2 linked regions of the Bradyrhizobium sp. AZCC 1610 genome follow. The protein of the gene in region 2 interacts with the protein of the main gene of each other region in a pairwise test. Links are inferred from orthologs where the notes say so. Each region holds a gene or a part of one and is shown on either strand. Other genes may lie near its edges.

Region 1 (3,369 bases), 3.6 Mb from region 2 along the record:
CGGCTCATCGAGGAACACGTCGGCGCCCTTCAACCTGGTCGCGCGGAACTCCAGCCGGTGCGTTGCGGTGACGGTGGCGCCCAACTGCTCGAACGCCAGAAAATGCGTGTCGAGGCGACGGCGGCCGATGACATCGCCGCCGGGCGGCGGCAGCGCCACCTCGCCGCAACGGGCCAGCAGTGGCCCGGCCAGCAGGATCGAGGCGCGGATCCGCGCGCAGAGTTCGGGATCGAGATCGGCGGCGCGGACTTCCTTGGCGTGGATCGCCAACGTGTTGCGCGCTTTCCATTCAGCCGAGGCGCCGACCGAGCGGATCAGTTCGACCAGCGTTTCGGTGTCGCGGATGCGCGGCACGTTTTCCAGCGTGACCGGATGTTCGGTGAGCAGGGCGGCAGCGATGATCGGCAGCGCAGAATTCTTGTTGCCGGACGGCTCGATCGTTCCCGCGAGCCGGTGGCCGCCTTCAACGATGTATTGAATGGGCGGCACGGGCGCGTCCTGCCTCACACGTCAACATTAGCGCTGAGCGAATTATCCTGGATGAATTCGCGGCGCGGCTCGACCACGTCACCCATCAGCTTGGTGAAGATGTCGTCGGCTTCGTCGACCTCCTTGATCTTCACCTGAAGCAGCGAACGCTCGTTGGTGTCGAGCGTGGTTTCCCAGAGCTGGCCGGGGTTCATTTCGCCGAGACCTTTGTAGCGCTGCAACGCCACGCCCTTGCGGCCGGCGTCGGTCACCGCCTCGAACAGGCTGACCGGCCCGTGGATCGCGGTCTCCGCATCCTTGCGGCGCAACACGCCGGTCGTCTTCGGATAGGACTCCTGAAGTTTAACGGCGTAGTCGTCGAGTTTGCGCGCATCGGCGGAGCCGAGCAGGGCATCGTCGATGATGGCGACATCCTTGACGCCGCGGATGGTGCGCTCGAAGAAGAAGCCTTCGCCTTCGGTGAAACGGCCGGTCCAGCCGCGTTCGACCTCGTCGGCCAGCGCATCGAGGCGCCTGGCGATGTAATCGGCGGCGGCATTGGCGGTAGCGATGTCGCTGGTGATCTTCGGGCTCAGGACGCCGGCAATCGCCGCCTGCTCGACCACCTTGCGGTTATAGCGGCTGTGCAGGTTGTTCAGGATGCCGCGGATGATGCGCGCATCCTCCACCAGCGACAGCAGGTCGCGTCCGGCACGCTCCGATCCCGTCGCCGGCTTGAAAACGCAGTCGTCGAGGCCGGTTGCGATCAAATAATCTTCCAGCGCGCGCTCGTCCTTCAAATACTGTTCGGACTTGCCGCGCGTCACCTTGTAGAGCGGCGGCTGGGCGATATAGAGGTGGCCGCGGTCGATCAGTTCACGCATCTGCCGGTAGAAGAAGGTCAACAGCAGCGTGCGGATATGAGCGCCGTCGACGTCGGCGTCCGTCATCACGATGATCTTGTGGTAGCGCAGCTTGTCGGCCGAGAAGTCGTCGCTGATGCCGGTGCCGAGCGCGGTGATCAGCGTTCCGATCTGCTCGGAGGACAGCATCTTGTCGGTGCGGACGCGCTCGACGTTGAGGATCTTGCCGCGCAGCGGTAGCACGGCCTGGAATTCACGGTTGCGGCCCTGCTTGGCGCTGCCGCCTGCCGAGTCGCCCTCGACGATGAACAGTTCGGACTTGGCCGGGTCCTTCTCCTGGCAGTCGGCGAGCTTGCCGGGCAGCGACGAAATGCTGAGCGGGCTCTTGCGGGTCAGCTCGCGCGCCTTGCGGGCGGCTTCGCGCGCCGCCGCGGCCTGGATCACCTTGCCGACGATGACTTTGGCCTCGCTCGGATGCTCCTCGAACCACGCCGCCAGCGCCTCGTTCAGCACGTTCTCGACGACGGGACGCACTTCCGAGGAAACCAGCTTGTCCTTGGTCTGCGAGGAGAATTTCGGGTCGGGCACTTTCACCGACAGCACGGCGGTGAGGCCTTCGCGGCAATCGTCGCCGGTGAGCGCGATCTTCTCCCGTTTTGCATTGGCCTCGGCATAGCCGTTGACCTGGCGCGTCAGCGCGCCGCGGAAGCCCGCAAGATGGGTGCCGCCGTCGCGCTGCGGGATGTTGTTGGTGAAGCACAGCACGTTCTCATGGTAGCTGTCGTTCCACCACAAGGCAGCCTCGACGCCGATGTCGTTGAGCTCCGCCCGAATCATGATCGGGGCAGGCACCATCGCCTTCTTGTTGCGGTCGAGATATTTGACGAACTCCTCGACGCCGCCGTCGTAACGCATCGCCTCGCGCTTCTCGACCGCGTGGCGCATGTCCGACAGCACGATATTGACGCCGGAATTCAGGAACGCGAGCTCGCGCAGGCGATGCTCCAGCGTCGGGAAATCATATTCGACGTTGGTGAAAGTCGCGGTGGAAGCAAGGAACGTCACCTCGGTGCCGCGCTTGCCGTTGGCGTTGCCGACGACTTCGAGCGGGGCGACCGCATCGCCATGGGCGAATTCGATGTAGTGCTCCTTGCCGTCGCGCCAGACGCGAAGCTGCAGCTTGCTGGACAGCGCGTTGACGACGGAGACGCCGACGCCGTGCAGGCCACCGGACACCTTGTAGGAGTTCTGGTCGAACTTTCCGCCGGCGTGGAGCTGGGTCATGATGACCTCGGCCGCGGAGATGCCTTCGCCCTTGTGAATGTCGACCGGAATGCCGCGCCCGTCGTCGCGCACCGTCACCGAGCCGTCGGCATTGAGGATGACTTCCACGGCGGTGGCGTGACCCGCGAGCGCTTCGTCGATGGCGTTGTCAACGACCTCGTAGACCATGTGGTGCAGGCCGGAACCGTCATCGGTGTCGCCGATATACATGCCCGGCCGCTTGCGCACGGCATCGAGCCCCTTCAGCACCCGGATCGATTCCGCGCCATATTCGACCGGAATGGAATGCTCAGTATCGGCAGGTGTCTGCCGGGCAGGTTCTGTCATGTGAGGCCTTCGAGGGTGTCCCGAATCAGCTGCGCAATATGAGGCGCTGATTGATCTATTTGTGCCATGAAAGAGCCATCGCGCCTAGCGCAATCTCTCCATCAACAAGTCATTGAATAAATGGCGATTTTTTACCCTTTTTCAAGGTCTCCGAGGGCCGATTTTGGCGGTCTCGAAAAGCGCGCTTCGGGGACTGATTCTGCGCTTCGACCGCCGGATTTTTGTGAGTCGTCGCGGTGGGAAATGGCAGGCCGCCGCGGACCTGCTAAAGAGAGGCGGCGCGGCAGCTTGTAGTGGTTGTCCGCCGTCACTGCGATCCCGGATTAGCTCTCCATTGTCCCAGCCTTCATCAAAATATCGGCCCGATGTCGATGGCCTCCGGGCCATCGCCGTGATGCTGGTGCTGAATTTCCATGCGTTCCCGGAC
Region 2 (3,622 bases):
ACCATCTCGACCAAATCGGAAGCATGCCGTCGGGTTCGACGAGGCCCTTGATGAAGTCGTGAAGGGCAGGCCTGACCGGAAAGGCTGCGCCTTGCGATGGAGGCACGTCCCCATCCACAATGATGATTCCGCGCGCGGGCAGCTTGGTCGCAAGATCGGCAACCAGCGCACTCGCCGAACTATGGCCCACCACAATTGGTTCGTGGCCGCGGGCCACGTGCTGCAGAAGTTGAGAGGTCCATGCGCTCCAGGAAGGCGGCGAATGGTGATGGGCCAATACATCCGGCACCTGGACATGACATCCCGCCGCCCGCAGGCATTCGGCCGTTGGCTCCCAGCTTGACGCTCGGACCAGAGGTCCTGCCACAAGAGTGAAATGCAAGGACATGGTTTTCAAAATCCGGCGAGGAGCGTCGTAGCCCGGATGGAGCGCAGCTCAATCCGGGGAAAGTCTTGGCAGCGGATAGGCTGATCCCGGGTTGCGCTGCGCTCCACCCGGGCTACGCAGGAACGGCGGTGCTAGCCGCCGTTACCGTTCACGCCGTTTTCCCCGTCGTCGCCGATATGCTCGACCGACACCACGTGTTCGTCCTCGGCGGTATCGAACACGATGACGCCTTGCGTCGAGCGGCCGGCGATGCGGATGTCCTCGACGGGGCAGCGGATCAGCTGGCCCTTGTCGGTCACCAGCATGATCTGATCGCTGTGCTCCACGGGGAATGACGCCACCAGCTTGCCGTTGCGGTTGTTGACACTCATCGCGACGATGCCTTTGCCGCCGCGGCCGGTGGTGCGGTACTCGTAAGAAGACGTGCGCTTGCCGTAGCCGTTGACGGAGACGGTGAGCACCACCTGCTCCTGCGCCGACATCTCGACGTAGCGCTCCGAAGAGAGTTGGATCGCGGTCGACGGCTCCTCGGTCTCCGCCTCGGCGGTTTCCTCGGCTGCGGCTTCGCCTGCCACCGCACGGCGCATCTTGAGGTAAGCCGACCGTTCGTCCGAGGTGGTTTCGACATGGCGCAGGATCGCCAGCGAGATCAGCGTGTCGTTCTTGGCCAAGGCGATACCGCGTACGCCCATCGAGGTGCGGCCGGTGAAGACGCGCACATCGGTGACGGGGAAGCGGATGCACTGGCCGCCCGCGGCCGTCAGCAGCACGTCGTCGTGCTCGGTGCAGATCTGCACGTCGACGATCGCCTCGCCCTCTCCGAGCTTCATGGCGATGATGCCGGAGCGGCGGACATCGACGAAGTCGGACAGCTTGTTGCGGCGGACGGTGCCGCCGGTCGTGGCGAACATCACGTCGAGATTGGCCCAGGAGGATTCGTCCTCCGGCAGCGGCATGATGGTGGTGATGCGCTCGCCCTGCTCCAGCGGCAGGATGTTGATCAGCGCCTTGCCGCGCGCGTTGGGCGCCGCCACCGGCAGCCGCCAGACCTTTTCCTTGTAGACTTGGCCCTTCGAGGAGAAGAACAGCACCGGCGTGTGGGTCGAGGCCACGAACAGGCGGCTGACAAAATCCTCGTCGCGGGTCTGCATGCCCGCACGGCCCTTGCCGCCGCGGCGCTGCGCCCGATAGGCCGAGAGCGGCACGCGCTTGACGTAGCCGGCGTGCGAGACCGTGACCACCATGTCCTCGCGCTGGATCAGGTCCTCGTCCTCGACCTCGCCTTCCTGCTCGATAATGACGGTTTTGCGCGGGGTGGCGAACTCGGACCGGACCGCCGCAAGCTCTTCCTTGATGATCGCCTGCACGCGCGCACGCGAGCGCAGGATATCGAGATAGTCGGCAATCTCCACCGCAAGCTTGTCGAGGTCTTGGGAAATCTCGTCGCGGCCGAGCGCGGTCAGCCGCTGCAGCCGCAGTTCGAGAATGGCCTTGGCCTGCTCCAGCGACAGCCGCGCGGTGCCGTCGGGGGCCATCCGGTGCCGGGGATCGTCGATCAGCGTGATCATCGCCTCCACATCCCGCGCCGGCCAGTCCCGCGACATCAGGATGTCACGCGCCGTGGTCGGATCGGGCGAGGTTCTGATAACGCGAATGATTTCGTCGATATTGGCAACCGCGATGGCAAGGCCGACCAGGATATGGGCGCGGTCGCGGGCCCTGTTGAGCAGGAATTTCGTGCGCCGCGTCACCACCTGCTCGCGGAAGGCGATGAACAGCGTCAGAAAGTCCTTCAGGTTCATCGTCTGCGGCCGGCCAGCGTCGAGCGCCACCATGTTGGCCGGAAAATTCGTCTGCAGCGGCGTGAAACGATAAAGCTGGTTCAACACCACGTCAGGCACGGCATCGCGCTTCAGTTCGACCACGACGCGGAAACCGTCACGGTCGGATTCGTCGCGCAGATCGGAGATGCCGTCGATCTTCTTCTCGCGCACCAGTTCGGCGATACGCTCCACCATGGTGGCCTTGTTCACCTGGAACGGAATTTCGGTGACGATGATCGCTTCGCGGTCCTTGCGGATGGTGTCGATCGAGACCTTGCCGCGCATCACGATCGAGCCGCGGCCGAGGTGATAGGCCGAGCGGATGCCCTGCCGTCCCAGGATGATGCCGCCGGTTGGAAAATCCGGTCCCGGTACGATGTTGATGAGATCGTCGATCGTCAGCGCCGGATTGTCGATCAGCGCCACGCAGGCGTCGATGATCTCGCCGAGATTGTGCGGCGGGATGTTGGTCGCCATGCCGACTGCGATACCGCCGGCACCGTTGACCAGAAGGTTGGGGAATTTGGCCGGCAGCACCGTCGGTTCGCGGTCGCGGCTGTCGTAATTGGCCTGGAAATCGACGGTGTCCTTGTCGATATCGTCGAGCAGCGTCTGCGCGATCTTGGTCAGCCGGGATTCGGTGTACCGCATGGCGGCCGCCGTATCGCCATCCACCGAGCCGAAATTGCCCTGACCGTCGATCAACGGCACGCGCATGGAGAAATCCTGCGCGAGACGCACCAGCGCGTCATAGACCGACTGATCGCCGTGGGGATGGTATTTACCGATGACATCGCCGACCGTGCGCGCCGACTTGTTGTACGACTTGTTCCACTCGAAGCCGTTCTCGTGCATCGCGTAGAGAATGCGGCGATGCACGGGCTTGAGCCCGTCGCGCGCGTCCGGCAGCGCCCGCGCCACGATCACGCTCATGGCGTAATCGAGGTAGGAGCGTTTCATCTCGTCGAGGATGGAAACGGGACGAATATCGGAAGGCTCCGGCGGCTCGCCGGGCTTGTTATCTTCAGGGTCAGACAAAGGGGAATCCGGTCAGTTCTCAACTGAGAATCATATAGCGCATCGGAGGCCCGATAACCACCCTGACGCGTTCCGGAAGGGTTGTTTTTCCGCTCGTTTTTTCATGGACTTACGGGATTGCGCGGGGTTCGCCGGAGCCGGCATTTCCAGGCCCGGAAACGCGGCGCTGGAGTGGTGTTTCCTGAATCGGCCTAAGGGCCGAAAAACACCGCATGCATGATCCGTCCCGGCAGCAGGGTGAACAGGCCGGCGACGACCAACCCTCCGGTGAAGATACCGATCATCGTCTTGCGGTGACGGCTCACATTGTGGCGGCGCGCGGCAATGACGGCCACCGGCAGAAGGACCAGAACCATGATCGATAGCAGGTGGA

The links.
Region 1: the proteins of gyrA (region 2) and gyrB interact in binary tests that used the Escherichia coli proteins (3 or more experiments, as listed by UniProt). The link is inferred for Bradyrhizobium sp. AZCC 1610 from one-to-one orthologs.

Annotation. Positions count from the first base shown.
Region 1 is NZ_JAZHRR010000001.1:7,018,230-7,021,598, reverse strand. The notes cover bases 224-3,273. They hold gyrB (DNA topoisomerase (ATP-hydrolyzing) subunit B), read right to left. Parts: upstream 2,943-3,273; coding sequence 504-2,942; downstream 224-503. Other genes in these bases: murA (UDP-N-acetylglucosamine 1-carboxyvinyltransferase), read right to left, coding at 224-489. In the rest of the region: more of murA, read right to left, coding at 1-223; V1279_RS34370 (acyltransferase family protein), read left to right, coding at 3,277-3,369. UniProt on the Escherichia coli protein: DNA gyrase negatively supercoils closed circular double-stranded DNA in an ATP-dependent manner to maintain chromosomes in an underwound state.
Region 2 is NZ_JAZHRR010000001.1:3,421,088-3,424,709, forward strand. Bases 320-3,622 are described here. They hold gyrA (DNA gyrase subunit A), read right to left. Parts: upstream 3,250-3,622; coding sequence 520-3,249; downstream 320-519. Other genes in these bases: V1279_RS16970 (alpha/beta hydrolase), read right to left, coding at 320-388; V1279_RS16980 (DUF2306 domain-containing protein), read right to left, coding at 3,441-3,622. In the rest of the region: more of V1279_RS16970, read right to left, coding at 1-319. UniProt on the Escherichia coli protein: A type II topoisomerase that negatively supercoils closed circular double-stranded (ds) DNA in an ATP-dependent manner to maintain chromosomes in an underwound state.